DNA from 3 places in the Roseovarius bejariae genome. Region 2 is predicted to be linked to each of the others. Evidence: riboswitches for the same ligand, from Rfam matches in the RefSeq annotation. Region 2 holds a riboswitch; each other region holds the start of a gene.

The links. A riboswitch is a leader RNA that binds a small molecule or an ion and turns the genes downstream of it on or off. The one in region 2 is predicted to bind thiamine pyrophosphate.
Region 1: another riboswitch for thiamine pyrophosphate. It lies ahead of FDP25_RS03960 (ABC transporter substrate-binding protein); the one in region 2 lies ahead of FDP25_RS13040 (FAD-dependent oxidoreductase).
Region 3: another riboswitch for thiamine pyrophosphate. It lies ahead of thiD (bifunctional hydroxymethylpyrimidine kinase/phosphomethylpyrimidine kinase); the one in region 2 lies ahead of FDP25_RS13040 (FAD-dependent oxidoreductase).

The regions. Positions count from the first base shown of each region.
Region 1 covers NZ_SZWE01000001.1:821,638-825,910, forward strand. Annotated here, with positions in the region: gene FDP25_RS03945 (NAD(P)/FAD-dependent oxidoreductase) at 1-2, shown strand, start outside; gene FDP25_RS03950 (GGDEF domain-containing protein) at 1-1,040, opposite strand, end outside; gene FDP25_RS03955 (heme NO-binding domain-containing protein) at 1,037-1,633, opposite strand; TPP riboswitch at 1,753-1,859, shown strand; gene FDP25_RS03960 (ABC transporter substrate-binding protein) at 1,917-2,852, shown strand; gene tenA (thiaminase II) at 2,849-3,526, shown strand; gene FDP25_RS03970 (ABC transporter ATP-binding protein) at 3,523-4,248, shown strand; gene FDP25_RS03975 (TenA family protein) at 4,262-4,273, shown strand, end outside.
Region 2 covers NZ_SZWE01000001.1:2,686,649-2,690,921, forward strand. Annotated here, with positions in the region: gene FDP25_RS13025 (ATP-binding protein) at 1-285, opposite strand, end outside; gene FDP25_RS13030 (Hpt domain-containing protein) at 354-734, opposite strand; gene FDP25_RS13035 (response regulator) at 731-1,687, opposite strand; TPP riboswitch at 2,037-2,140, shown strand; gene FDP25_RS13040 (FAD-dependent oxidoreductase) at 2,235-3,209, shown strand; gene thiS (sulfur carrier protein ThiS) at 3,193-3,387, shown strand; gene FDP25_RS13050 (thiazole synthase) at 3,391-4,161, shown strand; gene FDP25_RS13055 (thiamine phosphate synthase) at 4,158-4,273, shown strand, end outside.
Region 3 covers NZ_SZWE01000001.1:1,962,751-1,967,023, reverse strand. Annotated here, with positions in the region: gene FDP25_RS09410 (class II aldolase and adducin N-terminal domain-containing protein) at 1-73, shown strand, start outside; gene FDP25_RS09405 (SDR family oxidoreductase) at 112-966, shown strand; gene thiD (bifunctional hydroxymethylpyrimidine kinase/phosphomethylpyrimidine kinase) at 1,067-1,876, opposite strand; TPP riboswitch at 2,004-2,096, opposite strand; gene FDP25_RS09395 (DUF1674 domain-containing protein) at 2,144-2,323, opposite strand; gene FDP25_RS09390 (RsmB/NOP family class I SAM-dependent RNA methyltransferase) at 2,389-3,657, shown strand; gene FDP25_RS09385 (heparinase II/III family protein) at 3,869-4,273, shown strand, end outside.

The DNA of each region.
Region 1 (4,273 bases), 1.9 Mb from region 2:
GAGGGCGCTCTGGGTCCGATCCCCTGCGTGTGGCGAAGTGTGGGATCATAAACTACGTAACGCCCCCGCCCCCTGTCCTTGGCGGCATAAAGCGCGACATCGGCATCCTGCATCATCTGCTCGGGATCGACCCGGGCATATTCACAACTCAGGCTCGCGCCGATGCTGGCCGAGACCCGGCATTCTTTTTCGCCGAAAGGGATGGGCCGCTCCAGCCGCGCGATCAGCCGCCCGGCGATTTCGGCCACGCGGTCGCGGTTGGTCAACCCGTCGAAGATCAACACGAATTCATCGCCACCCGTGCGGATGATCGTATCCTCGCCGCGCGTTTCGCTCACGATGCGGCGGGCCACCCGCTGCAAGACATGATCCCCCGCAGCATGGCCCAGCGTGTCGTTCACCGATTTGAAATAATCCAGATCAAGCGCCATCAGGACGAAATCATGCTCGGTTTCCATCAACCGCTCCAACACGGGTTGCATGGCCCGGCGGTTCTTGAGCCCGGTCAGCGTATCGGTAAAGGCCTGTTCCTCGGCGGCGATCTTGGCGCCCTGCAATCGCAGGTTCAGCTTGCGCGACGCCTCCATCGCCGCCGATTTCGCCTCGATCAGGTAGAGCATTTCGATGGCAAGGTCGGTGGCCGCGAAATCGGCGCTGGTGAGGGTGAAATCGCGCACCGCCTCCATCACCGAAATCCCGAACGACAGGTTTACGACGGCACCGCCAGCCGGACCGAAACCGCCCTGCTCGGGCAGGCACACCAGCGTTCCTTTCAGGTCCGATTGCGGCCCGGTGCGCAACTGAAAATGCAGTTTCGCGCCCTCCGCCCGGCGCAGGGCCTCCATGCTGTCGCCCAGCTTGGGGCGCTTGAGCTCCAGCAGCTCCAGAAACCGCCGCCCCTCGGGCGGGGTCTCGGCCGCAAGCTTGGCAAAGGTCGGTCCGACATGCACCACATGCCCCGTGGCATTGAGCACCGCATGCATCGGGCACAGCACATCCAGAAGCGCATATAGCGCGGTCTCGTTCTGCTCATCTTTCATCGCAGCTGCGCCCCCAGGTCAAAGGCCCGCCCCGAGGCAAAGGCCGCTTCCACCACCCGCACCTCGATGATTTCCCGATCCGCCCGCGTGCCCTTGTGTTCCAGAAAGACCAGCGCGCCATAATCATCGGCCATGGCCCGCAAAAGCCCCATCATCACGCGCCCGAAGGCAATCCGTCCCTCCGGCATCGGCCCCACCGTCAGGCTGTAGTGGCCTCGGGCATGTTCCTCCAATTCCAACGGCGGCAGCACGAGGTCCGGCACCGCCAGCCGCGCGCGCCCCGGCAGATCATCCAGTGAATGCAGGAACTCCACGAAATCCAACCCGCCAAACCGCAACAAGCGGCGCAACGCCTCAAGGTTGGGATGCGATACCAGATAGGTTCCGATATCCTCCAACACCTCGCCCAGCGGCTTTTTTAGCGTCAGCGCCAGTTCGCCCAGCACCTCAAGCGTGATCGCGTCGTCATAGGTCAGCATCGGCTCGAACTCGACAAACCCGAGGTCAAGCCTGTGCATGATCCCGTGCCATGTCTCGCGCCCATATGTATCGCGGGTGAATCGCTCCACCGCGCGGTTGGCCAAACCGTGCATTGCCCTCTCCGTACTGGCTGGCCCATCTTGGGCATGGCCCGGTTAAGAACTGCTGAACAAATAAAATCCGCCGCGTTTTCCTGCCCCCTTGCCGGGGCCAAGGCGCGCTGTTACACATCTGCCATCCGTTGGGGTGCCCCCGTGATCCGGGGGCTGAGAGGCCACGCGCCAACCCACCGAACCTGATCCGGTCAGTACCGGCGGAGGGAACGGAGCATGTCACAAGGGCCCATGGCCCCGTTGCGCCCCCTTCATCGCCTGACCCCAAGCCAAGGAGGCCACGATGAAAGCCGCACTCACCCTCGCCGCCAGCCTGCTCACCGCCCTGCCCGCCATGGCGCAGGACCAGATGACGCTTGTTCTGGACTGGTTCGTCAATCCCAACCACGGCCCGATCATCGTGGCGCAGGAACAGGGCTATTTCGCCGACGAAAACCTCGAGGTCGAGGTGATCGCCCCCGCCGATCCCTCCGCCCCCCCCAAGATGGCCGCCGCGGGCAAGGCCGATCTGGCCATCTCGTACCAGCCGCAACTGCACCTTCAGGTGGCCGAGGGCCTGCCGCTCAAGCGTGTCGGCACCCTCGTGGCCTCGCCGCTCAACTGCCTTCTCGTGCTTGAGGACGGCCCCATCGACAGCATGGCCGACCTCAAGGACGGCAAGGTGGGCTTTTCGGTCGCGGGCGTGGAAGAGGCGCTGCTCTCGGCGCTGCTTTCCGATGCCGGGCTGAGTTTCGACGACATCGAGTTGATCAACGTCAACTGGTCGCTCTCACCCTCGCTGATGTCCGGCCAGGTGGATGCCGTCATCGGCGCCTACCGCAACTTCGAACTGAACCAGATGGAACTGGAAGAGGTCGAAGGCCGCTGCATGTACATCGAGGAAATGGGCGTCCCCGCCTATGACGAGTTGATCTATGTCGCCAACCCCGAAACCGCCGACATGGATCAGATCGCCCGCTTCCTGCGTGCCACCGAACGGGCCACGCAATATATCGTCAACCACCCGCAAGAGGCGTGGGAGGTCTTCTCGGGCACTTCGACCGAGCTGCAGGACGAGCTGAACGAAATGGCATGGGCCGACACGATCCCGCGCTTCGCCCTGCGTCCATCCGCGCTGGACCATGGCCGTTACAAAGCCTTCAGCGCCTTCCTGGCCGAGGCCGGGTTGATCGACGCACCGCAAGCGGTCGAAGACCTGGCCATGGACCCCGCGCAATGAGCGATTACGGCCAAACCTTCGCGCTCTGGCGTGACGCAGCGGGCCAGCATTGGCCCGCCTACACACGGCACCGCTTTGTCGAGGGTCTGGGCGACGGCAGCCTGCCGCGCGCGGCCTTTCTTGATTACATGGTGCAGGATTACCTGTTTCTGGTGCATTTCTCCCGAGCTTGGGCGCTGGCGGTGACCAAGGCCGAAACCGTGGATGAAATGCGTCTCTGCGCGGCAACGGTGAACGCGCTGATCAACGACGAAATGGCCCTGCACATCCGCACCTGCGCCGATCTGGGCCTGACCGAGGCCGACCTCTTCGAGGCCGAGGAAAAGCCGCAGAACATCGCCTATACGCGCTACGTGCTGGATGCCGGGCACGCAGGCGACCTGCTTGACCTGCTGGCGGCCCTCGCCCCCTGCGTCATGGGATACGGCGAAATCGGCGCGCGCCTGAAGGGCGAGGCAACCTCGGAGAGTTACGCCGACTGGATCGCCACCTATGCAAGCGAGGACTATCAACAGGTTTGCCGCGAGGTGGGCGCCCTGATCGACGCCGCCATCACCCGCCGCCTTGGCACGACACCACAGGACAGCCCCCGCTGGACGGCCCTGACCCAGCGCTTCACCACCGCCACGCGACTTGAAGTGGGGTTCTGGGACATGGGGCTGGAGGCGGCATGACCGCCCCGGGCCTGACACTCTCGGGCAGCGCCAGCTTCGGCGAGACGCCGGTTTTCGGCCCGCTCACCCTCAACGTGCCAGCCGGGCAATGGACCTGCCTGCTCGGCCCGTCCGGCGTGGGCAAGACCACGCTCTTGCGCCTCGTCGCGGGGCTCGATGACCTGACGCATTTCGACGGCACGATCACCACAAGCGACGGCGCCCCCCTGCGGGGCCGCATTGCGCTCATGGCGCAGAGCGATCTGCTGATGCCGTGGCTTTCGGTGCTGGAGAATACCCTGCTGGGCGCCCGTCTGCGGGGCGAGACACCGGACAGGGACCGCGCCCGCGATGTGCTGGCGCGGGTGGGCCTGACCGACCATCAAGGCAAACGCCCCGGCGCCCTGTCCGGCGGGCAACGCCAGCGCGTGGCGCTGGCCCGCACCCTGATGGAGGACCGGCCGGTCGTCCTGCTGGATGAACCCTTCTCGGCGCTCGACGCCCGAACCCGCGCCGACATGCAGAACCTTGCCTGCGAACTTCTGACAGGCCGCACCGTCCTGATGGTCACCCACGACCCGGGCGAGGCCGCGCGCCTTGGCCACCGGATCACGATCATGGAAACCGGCGGCCTCTCGCCGGTCACGCCCCCGCCCGGCCCCGCGCCCCGCCCGGTGGACGATCCCGCCACCCTGCAAGCACAGGCCGCCCTGCTGAACCGCCTGCGCGACAGCGCCGCCTGAAGGAGACACGCCCATGCGCCCCACC
Region 2 (4,273 bases):
GTATTCCTGTTGGTTCAGGTTCGGGTGCCGTTCGATGACGGATCGTATCGCGTGCGCGATGACCTCGAATTTTATGATTTCCCGTTGCAGGGAGCGCGCAATCATCTCGGCTTCGCGGCTGGCGTCTTGCACGGCTTCCTGGCGTGCGTCTCTCAGCAGAAAAGCATTGATCTTGTTCGCGGTTATGGTGGTCATGAGAATGGTCAACGTGACCGCGATCATGACCGCGATGGGGAAATCGCGCGGTTTGAAGACTTTGTTCAGCCTGTCAGGTTTTCCAACCACTTTTATAGGCCCCTTTCGTGGTGTTCTTATTGGCCGTGCGCGTGCCAGTGGCGGTTCGTGCAGCGTGGCTATTCTTCGTTCAGTTCCTGCTCAAGGCGGTCAAGAAACCCGTTTATCCGGGTGTCGAGCTCGGCCAGATCATGTTCTTGCAACGCGCTTTTGGATGTCGCCATGATCCGCGCTTCCAATTCATGTGCCTGCGTGCCCAGGCGTTTGAGGCCGAGGCTTCCGGCGACGCCGCTGATCCGGTGGGCTTCAAACTCGACAACGGAAAGGGCGTCGCCCATATCCATGCTGCCGTTTTTGGCCGAGACCCATGCCGTTTCAATGCGGCAGATGCGTTCGTCCAGCCCATCGCAAAAGTTATTTCGAAGGGTCAGAAGTGCCTGTTCGAAATTGGCGCCGTTTTGCGATTGCCGGTCGGGGGTTTGGGCGAGTGTCCGAGTCATGCGCTGTCTCGCATAAAGATTTCATCGTTGTGTCGGGGCGGCTGACCTGCCGCGTCGCGCGCCTTGCTGATAAGGGTCGTCGGGCATTGCATACGCCACAGGCTGACATGGGTGGGGGCGCCCATCCTGACGGTCGGGACGGTCATGTCGAGGTTCGCCAACCGCAAGCGGAGCTTGGTCATTTCCTCTTGGAAGTTGCGTTCGAGGCTCTGGGCATCGGGATTGGGGTGATCCAGCAGAAGCGCCACGACATCCCCTTTTCCGGGGCAGACCAACATATGGGGGCAAAAATCCAGAGTTCTTGAGACCGCCAGCGATACTTCCCCCATCAGGACCGCGTAATAGGTCGGGTCCATCATGCGGAAATAGCTTTCGGCGTTGAGCATGTGAAAGCCGATGGCACAGCTTTGGCGCAGGCGGATATTTCCCTGTTTCAACAGGAAATTTTCCATCGACATCATGCTGATCGAACTTTGGACATCTTCCAGGATGATTTCGTCTTCGAAATTCATGGGGGCGTAGAGCGCCGCTTCCTGTCCCAGAAGGTGCTCGTGCAGGAGGCGTGTCTGGGCACGTTCTTCCAGAATGGAATTCGCCATTTCGAGCCGGATTTTCAGCTCTACCGTATCAAGCGGCTTGGTGATGTAGTCATTGGCACCGGCCATGAAGGCCGCATCGATCGAGGCCTTGTCGGTCAGGGACGAGATCATGATGATCGGTGTGCTCATGTGGTGCGGGATCGCGCGGATTCCCCGGACGATCTCGATGCCATCCATCGGGATCATCCGGATGTCGACAAGGAAGCAATCGAACGGATTGTCGGTGTCAGACGCTTTCTCAAGCGCCTCCTGCCCTGTGTAGGCGGTTTCGACATCTGAGATACCGAGTTGTGCAAGCCGTGTTTGCAGCAGGTCGCAAAATGTCGGTTCGTCGTCTATCGCAAGAACGCGCATTGTTTTTTCCTGGCTCGATTATTGTTCTCGCTGAAGTTGTTCTCGTGATAGTTGGGCGAAATTAAGGCAATTGGCAAACTGAAGGCGATTATTAACAGTAAATTCTTCTTTAGGTTGAGTTTGTGGCGCGTATTTCCCGTTAATGAGGTTCAATCCTTTGAGTGTAGCGGTTTTGTTGTGAAAACGGAAAAAATTGGCGCCTGCACGAGCCGAGCTTTTGAGGCCAGCTTCGGGCAAGTGGGCGTCGTGCCGTGGGCCTGCTCGTGGCGTGTTATAACAAGTTTTGCAGGATTTGCGCCGCAATTCGGGGCGCGGGTTTGACAGGGCCGGGGGGAGTTGGTACCGCTTTGCGTAACCGTTGGGGTGCCTTTTCAAGGCTGAGAGGCGTGATTGCGTCAACCCATCGAACCTGACCCGGGCAATGCCGGCGTAGGGAACGGTCTTCTATATCTGGATGGACAGTTTCCGCGTTCGGTGCCCTTGGTAAACGGAGCATCGACATGGCTCATGTGTCGGCGATCATCGCAGGCAGTGATTGGGGGGCGGAATGACCTGTTTTACCGTTATCGGCGCCGGGGTGGCGGGGCTTGCCGTTGCCACCGAACTGGTCGGGCGCGGGGCAGAGGTGCAGGTTTACGACCCCTCCGGCCCGCCGGGTCCGCATGGCTGTTCATGGTGGGCCGGGGGCATGTTGGCCCCGTGGTGCGAATATGAAAACGCAGAAGAGCCGGTTTTGCGCCTTGGGCAGGAGGCCATTGGCTGGTGGGCGGACAAGACCGAGGTGGCGCATCGCGGAACGCTCGTGGTGGCCGCGCGCCGGGACATCCCGGATATGCGCCGGTTTGCCCGGCGCACGGAGGCGTTCCGCGAGGTCGGCCCGGAGTTGGCCGAGCTTGAACCCGATCTGCCCGGATTTTCCAGGGGCCTGTTTTTCGAGGGGGAGGCGCATCTGGACCCGCGCAAGGCATTGCAGGACCTTTACAAGGGACTGCAGGCCAAGGGGGTGCCGTTTCACAGGAAGCCGGCGCCGCCACGCCTGAAAAATGCCATTGATTGCAGGGGGTTACATGCCCGCGACATCCTGCATGATCTGCGTGGGGTGAAGGGCGAGATGCTGGTTATTCGCTGCCCGGATGTGAACCTGTCGCGGCCCGTGCGCCTGCTGCATCCGCGTATCCCGCTTTATATCGTGCCGCGCGGCGACGGGATTTACATGCTGGGCGCGACGATGATCGAAAGCGAGGACAGCAGCCGGATCACCGCGCGGTCCATGCTGGAACTGCTCAGCGCGGCTTATGCGCTCAACCCTGCCTTCGGCGAGGCGGAGGTTCTGGAAATCGGCGTCGATCTGCGCCCGGCGTTTCCCGACAACCTGCCGCGTATTCGCAGGCTGGGACATACGATTTATGCCAACGGGCTGTATCGGCACGGGTATCTTCTGGCGCCTGCGCTGGCGCGGGGGGTGGCCGATCTGGCCCTGAACAACAGACATTCGGAGATGGTCGATGAAGATCGTAGTTAACGGAGACCCCCGCGAGGTCACCGCCGCCACCCTGTCGGGTTTGCTGGCGGAATGCGGCTTTTCCGGGCGGGTTGCAACGGCGGTGAACGAGGCGTTCGTTCCTGCGGGCCTGCGGGAGCAACACAGGTTGAACGAGGGTGACCGGGTCGAGATCGTCGCCCCGATGCAGGGGGGATAAGCCATGAAGACGTTTTATGGGACCGAATTGCCCAATCCTTTGATGCTGGGCACGGCGCAGTATCCAAGCCCGGCCATCCTTGAACAGGCGTTCAGGGAAAGTGGCGCGGGGGTCGCCACGGTTTCCTTGCGCCGGGAAGGCGCCGGGGGCGCGGGACAGGCCTTTTGGCAGGTGATTCAGGACCTTGGTGTTCTGATCCTGCCCAACACCGCCGGGTGCCATACGGTCAAGGAGGCGGTGACGACGGCCCAGATGGCGCGCGAGGTCTTTGGGACCAAGTGGATCAAGCTGGAACTGATCGGCCACACCGATAGCTTGCAGCCAGATGTGTTCCAACTGGTCGAGGCGGCCCGCATCCTGACCGACGAGGGGTTCGAGGTGTTCCCCTATACCACCGAGGACCTGATCGTGGCCGAGCGCCTGTTGGGCGCGGGTTGCGAGGTGTTGATGCCATGGGGCGCGCCGATCGGGTCGGGGCGGGGCCTGACCAATGAATATGCCCTGCGCGCGATGCGGGCGGAGTTCCCCGATGTTCCCTTGGTCGTCGATGCGGGGATCGGTTTGCCCAGCCATGCCGCACGGGCGATGGAGCTGGGCTTTGACGCGGTGCTGCTGAATACCGCCGTGGCGCGGGCCGGGGACCCGGCGGCGATGGCGCGGGCGATGATGGGGGCGATTCAGGCCGGGAAACTGGCGCATGAGGCCGACCCCATCGAGGCGCGGGACATGGCCGAAGCCTCGACCCCGGTGATCGGAAAGGCCTTTTTGTCATGACGCTTGATCGGTTTTACCCCATTTTCGACCATTCCGATTGGCTGCGCCGGATGCTGCCGCTGGGCGTGAAGCTGGTGCAGTTGCGGATCAAGGACCAGCCCGAGGACGTCAT
Region 3 (4,273 bases), 720 kb from region 2:
CGAGCAGGACGCGCGCCACCTTGCCGAACTCAAGGCGATTCTGGACGAAGAAGGCGACAGTTACGCAAGCTGACCCTTGCCTTTCCGTCCTGTATCTCCAATTCATGTGGCATGACGAAAACACTGCTTTCATTCGGTCACGGCTATTCGGCGCGCGCGCTCGCGCGCCGACTTTTGCCCCAAGGCTGGCGCATCTTTGGGACCACCCGCAGCGCGGACAAGGCCGAGGCGCTGCGCGCCGAGGGCATCATGCCAGTCATCTGGCCCGGAGATGACCTCACGCAGGCTTTCGAGCAGGCCACGCATCTGCTCATCTCCGCCGGCCCGAACGAAGACGGCGACCCGATCCTAAACCAGTACCGGGACGAGATCACGAAACTCGCCCCCCGGCTCGACTGGGCGGGATACCTCTCCACCACCGGCGTCTACGGCGACCACCAAGGCGGATGGGTGACCGAGGATACCCCCCTCACCCCCTCCACCAAACGCGGCCACCTGCGGGTTCAGGCCGAGGCCGACTGGCAATCCATCCCCGGCCTGCCGCTGCATATCTTCCGGCTGGCGGGCATCTACGGCCCCGGGCGCGGCCCCTTCGCCAAGGTCCGCAAGGGCACCGCGCGCCGCATCGTCAAAAAAGGGCAGGTCTTCAGCCGCATCCACGTGGACGACATCGCACAGGTCCTTGAGGCCTCGATCAATCGCCCCAACCCCGGCGCGGCCTATAACGTCTGCGACAATGACCCGGCCCCGCCGCAAGACGTGATCGGCTATGCCGCCGACCTCCTCGGCGCGCCCCTGCCCCCCGAAGAAGACTTCGCGACCGCCGAGATGACGCCCATGGCCCGCAGCTTCTATGCCGAGTCGAAACGCGTCGATAACACCCGGATGAAGGACGAACTGGGCGTCGATCTCATCTACCCGGATTACCGCAGCGGCCTACAGGCGCTACTGTCAGAGGTCGATTAGAGCGTTTCCAGTTTACCTTGAATCAAAGTGTTTCACCAATGTCCCGAGAAGGCCGTAGGCCTGGCAGGGTACTGGTGATGCAACAGTAACTGGAAACGCTTTAACCGCGCCACACCGCATGGAAATGGTGCACCGGCCCATGGCCCTGCCCCACCTCCAATTCATCCGCGGCCCCAATCGCCGCGCCGATGTAATCCTTGGCCTTCGCCGCCGCCTCCGAAAGGGCATCCCCCCGCCCCAACCACGTCGCCAAGGCCGACGACAGGGTACAGCCCGTCCCGTGGGTATTGCGGGTGTCATGTCGGGGCGCACGCAACCGCGTCATCCCCTCGCCCTCGCACAGCAAATCCACCGCCTCGACATCGCCCATGTGGCCACCCTTCAACAGGACCGCCCGCGCGCCCATGTCCAGTAAGGCCCGCGCCTGCCGCTCCATGGCGTCCAGACCACCGGCCTCACCCTCATCCAGCAGGTCCGCCGCCTCGGGCAGGTTCGGCGTGATGACCGTCGCCCGCGGCAACAAGGTATCGCGCAACGCGGCCACCGCCTCCGCGTGCAACAACCGATCACCGCCCTTGGCCACCATCACCGGATCAAGAACAACCGGCGCTTCCAAACCGTCCAACGCCTTGGCCACGGCCTCGATGATCTCCACCGTGCCCAGCATCCCGATCTTGACCGCGTCCACCCGGATGTCCTCCCGAATGGACTGCACCTGCGCCGCCACGAACTCCGGCGCGACAAGCTCCACGCCCTGCACCCCTTGGGTGTTCTGCGCGGTCAGGCCCGTCAAGGCCGCCATGCCATAACCACCATTGGCCGAAATCGCCTTCAGATCCGCCTGAATGCCCGCGCCGCCCGATGGGTCCGACCCGGCAATCGACAGGATATTCGCCACGCGCCCGCTCATGCGCGCCCCCGGATGCTCACATGCAACACGGCGCGCATTGTCTCTGGATACTGTTCTGCATTTATCATCGTCATTCTCCTTCCCGCCGGATCAAGGCGGGGCAGCAGACCACGAAATGCGAAAAAGGCCGGTCATCCCCGCGACTTCCTCCGCCGGTACGATCCGGTTCAGGTTCCAAGGGTCCGTCTCAGCCCGATACGGGGCGCCCCTGTCGCAAGGTTAACCTATGGGTGCCCACACCAGCGTCAACCGCAAAGACCAACGCGATCAAAAATCAATCGCAAGGCCCTTCTTTTCCCAGTCGCCATAGCGCACAGGCTCCAGCCCCTCGCGCCGTCCGCCCAATTCCTTGGGCATCTCTTGCGCCTCGGCCTTTTGCCGCCGTTCCTCGGCCTCGGCCAAGGCCCGCTTGGCCGCCTCGGGAAGGTCCTTTTGCTCGTCGGTCATGGGTTCTTCCTTTGCTTACTTGCCCCTGATATACGCCGCGCCACGCCCATGTCCAAGGAGTTCCCATGCCGCAACCCGCGCCAAACGCCCGCCAAAGCGCGGTTTACCTTCTCGATCAGGTGATCGGTGAAGGGCGGCTCATGTCCGATCTCATCGCCGCTGGAAAGCTTGACCGGCTCGACCCGGCCGACCGCGCCCGCGCCCAGCGCCTTGCCAACGACACCCTTCGCGGCATTGACCGGGCCGACCGCTTGCTCAATCGTCACCTGCGCAAACCCCCGCCGCTGCATGTCTTCAACATCCTGCGGCTCGGTACGGTCGAACTGTGCATGGGCGGCGATGCCCATGGCGTGGTCAACGATCTGGTGGGCCTTGTCGGGCGCAACAAACGTTATGGCAACCTCAAGGGGTTGGTAAACGCCGTGCTGCGCAAGGCCGCCGAAGATGGCGCGCGCTCATGGAATGACCTGCGCATTCCCCGCCTGCGCAAATGGCTGCGCGATCCGCTTGTGGCCGCATGGGGCGCGGGGCGGGTCAATGCCATGGAACGCGCGCACTTCCAAGGCGCACCGCTTGATATCACGCCAAAGGCCGACGCCGCCTTTTGGGCCGAAAAACTGGGCGGCCAATTGCTACCCACCGGCTCGATCCGCCTCACCGACGCGGCCCAAGTCTCCACCCTTCCCGGCTTCGATACCGGCGATTGGTGGGTGCAGGATGCCGCCGCCGCCCTGCCGGTGCAAATCCTCGCCCCCCAACCGGGCGAGAAAATCCTTGATCTTTGCGCCGCACCGGGCGGCAAGACCCTGCAACTCGCCGCTGCCGGGGCCGATGTGACCGCCCTCGACCTCTCGCACCGCCGGATGGAGCGTGTCACCGAAAACCTTTCCCGCTGCGGCCTCACGGCCAATTGCCTTACCGGCGATGCGCTGGAACATGATGGCGGGCCCTATGACGCCATCCTGCTCGATGCGCCCTGTTCGGCCACCGGCACCATCCGCCGCCACCCTGATCTGCCCTTCGCCAAGGACGGCTCTGAGTTCGGCGAGCTTATCGCGCTGCAATCGGCCATGCTCGCTCATGCCCTGACCCTCCTCAAGCCCGGCGGGCGTTTGGTGTTTTGCACCTGTTCGCTTTTGCCGGACGAAGGTGAATGTCAGGTTGACGATGCGTGCGCAGGTCACCCCGGCCTGACCGTGGATCGTGACGCGCTTGACCGTCCGGGCATTGACCCCGACTGGACCACCGAAGAAGGCGGCCTTCGCCTGCGCCCCGATCACTGGCCCGATCTGGGCGGGATGGATGGGTTCTACATCGCCTGTCTCCGACGCTGAGTGGGGTTTTCCGCCGGGCGTTCTGTACAACTTGTACATACTTGCTCGGCGCATCGTCGACTTCTGTACAAAACTCGGGGTGTCTCTGTACAAACTGTACAGAATTGCGCCTTGGTGCCGCTGATCTGCCAATCCGACGGTGACTTGCGCGGCCCCTCGCGGTATAGTCCCCACAAAACAGCGCCGGAAAGAGCGTTCAGAGGCAAGGCATATGTCACACCCCGTAAACCTGTCGGCGCGGCTATCGCGCATCCTTGATCGTATCGAAGCCAAGCGCGCCACCCTCTCGCGCCCGGCCACGGGATTCACCTACAACCCCGAGCCGCGCACCATCGGCAGCTTTGCCCGCGGACGGCAACTTTGTGCCGGTAACTTCTTGTTTTCAGGTCACCTTTTGCAAGAGCCCGATACCAACATCTGGGATTTGAAAGCCCCCGATTCCGACTACGCCGAGGCCCTGCACGGCTTTGGCTGGCTGGATGATCTGGCCGCCGCGGGCGATCTTCCCGCCCGCAATCGCGCACAGGATTGGCTTTGGACATGGATCACCCGCTTCGGCCCCGGCCGCGGCCCCGGCTGGACGCCCGACCTGACGGGCCGGCGCCTGATCCGCTGG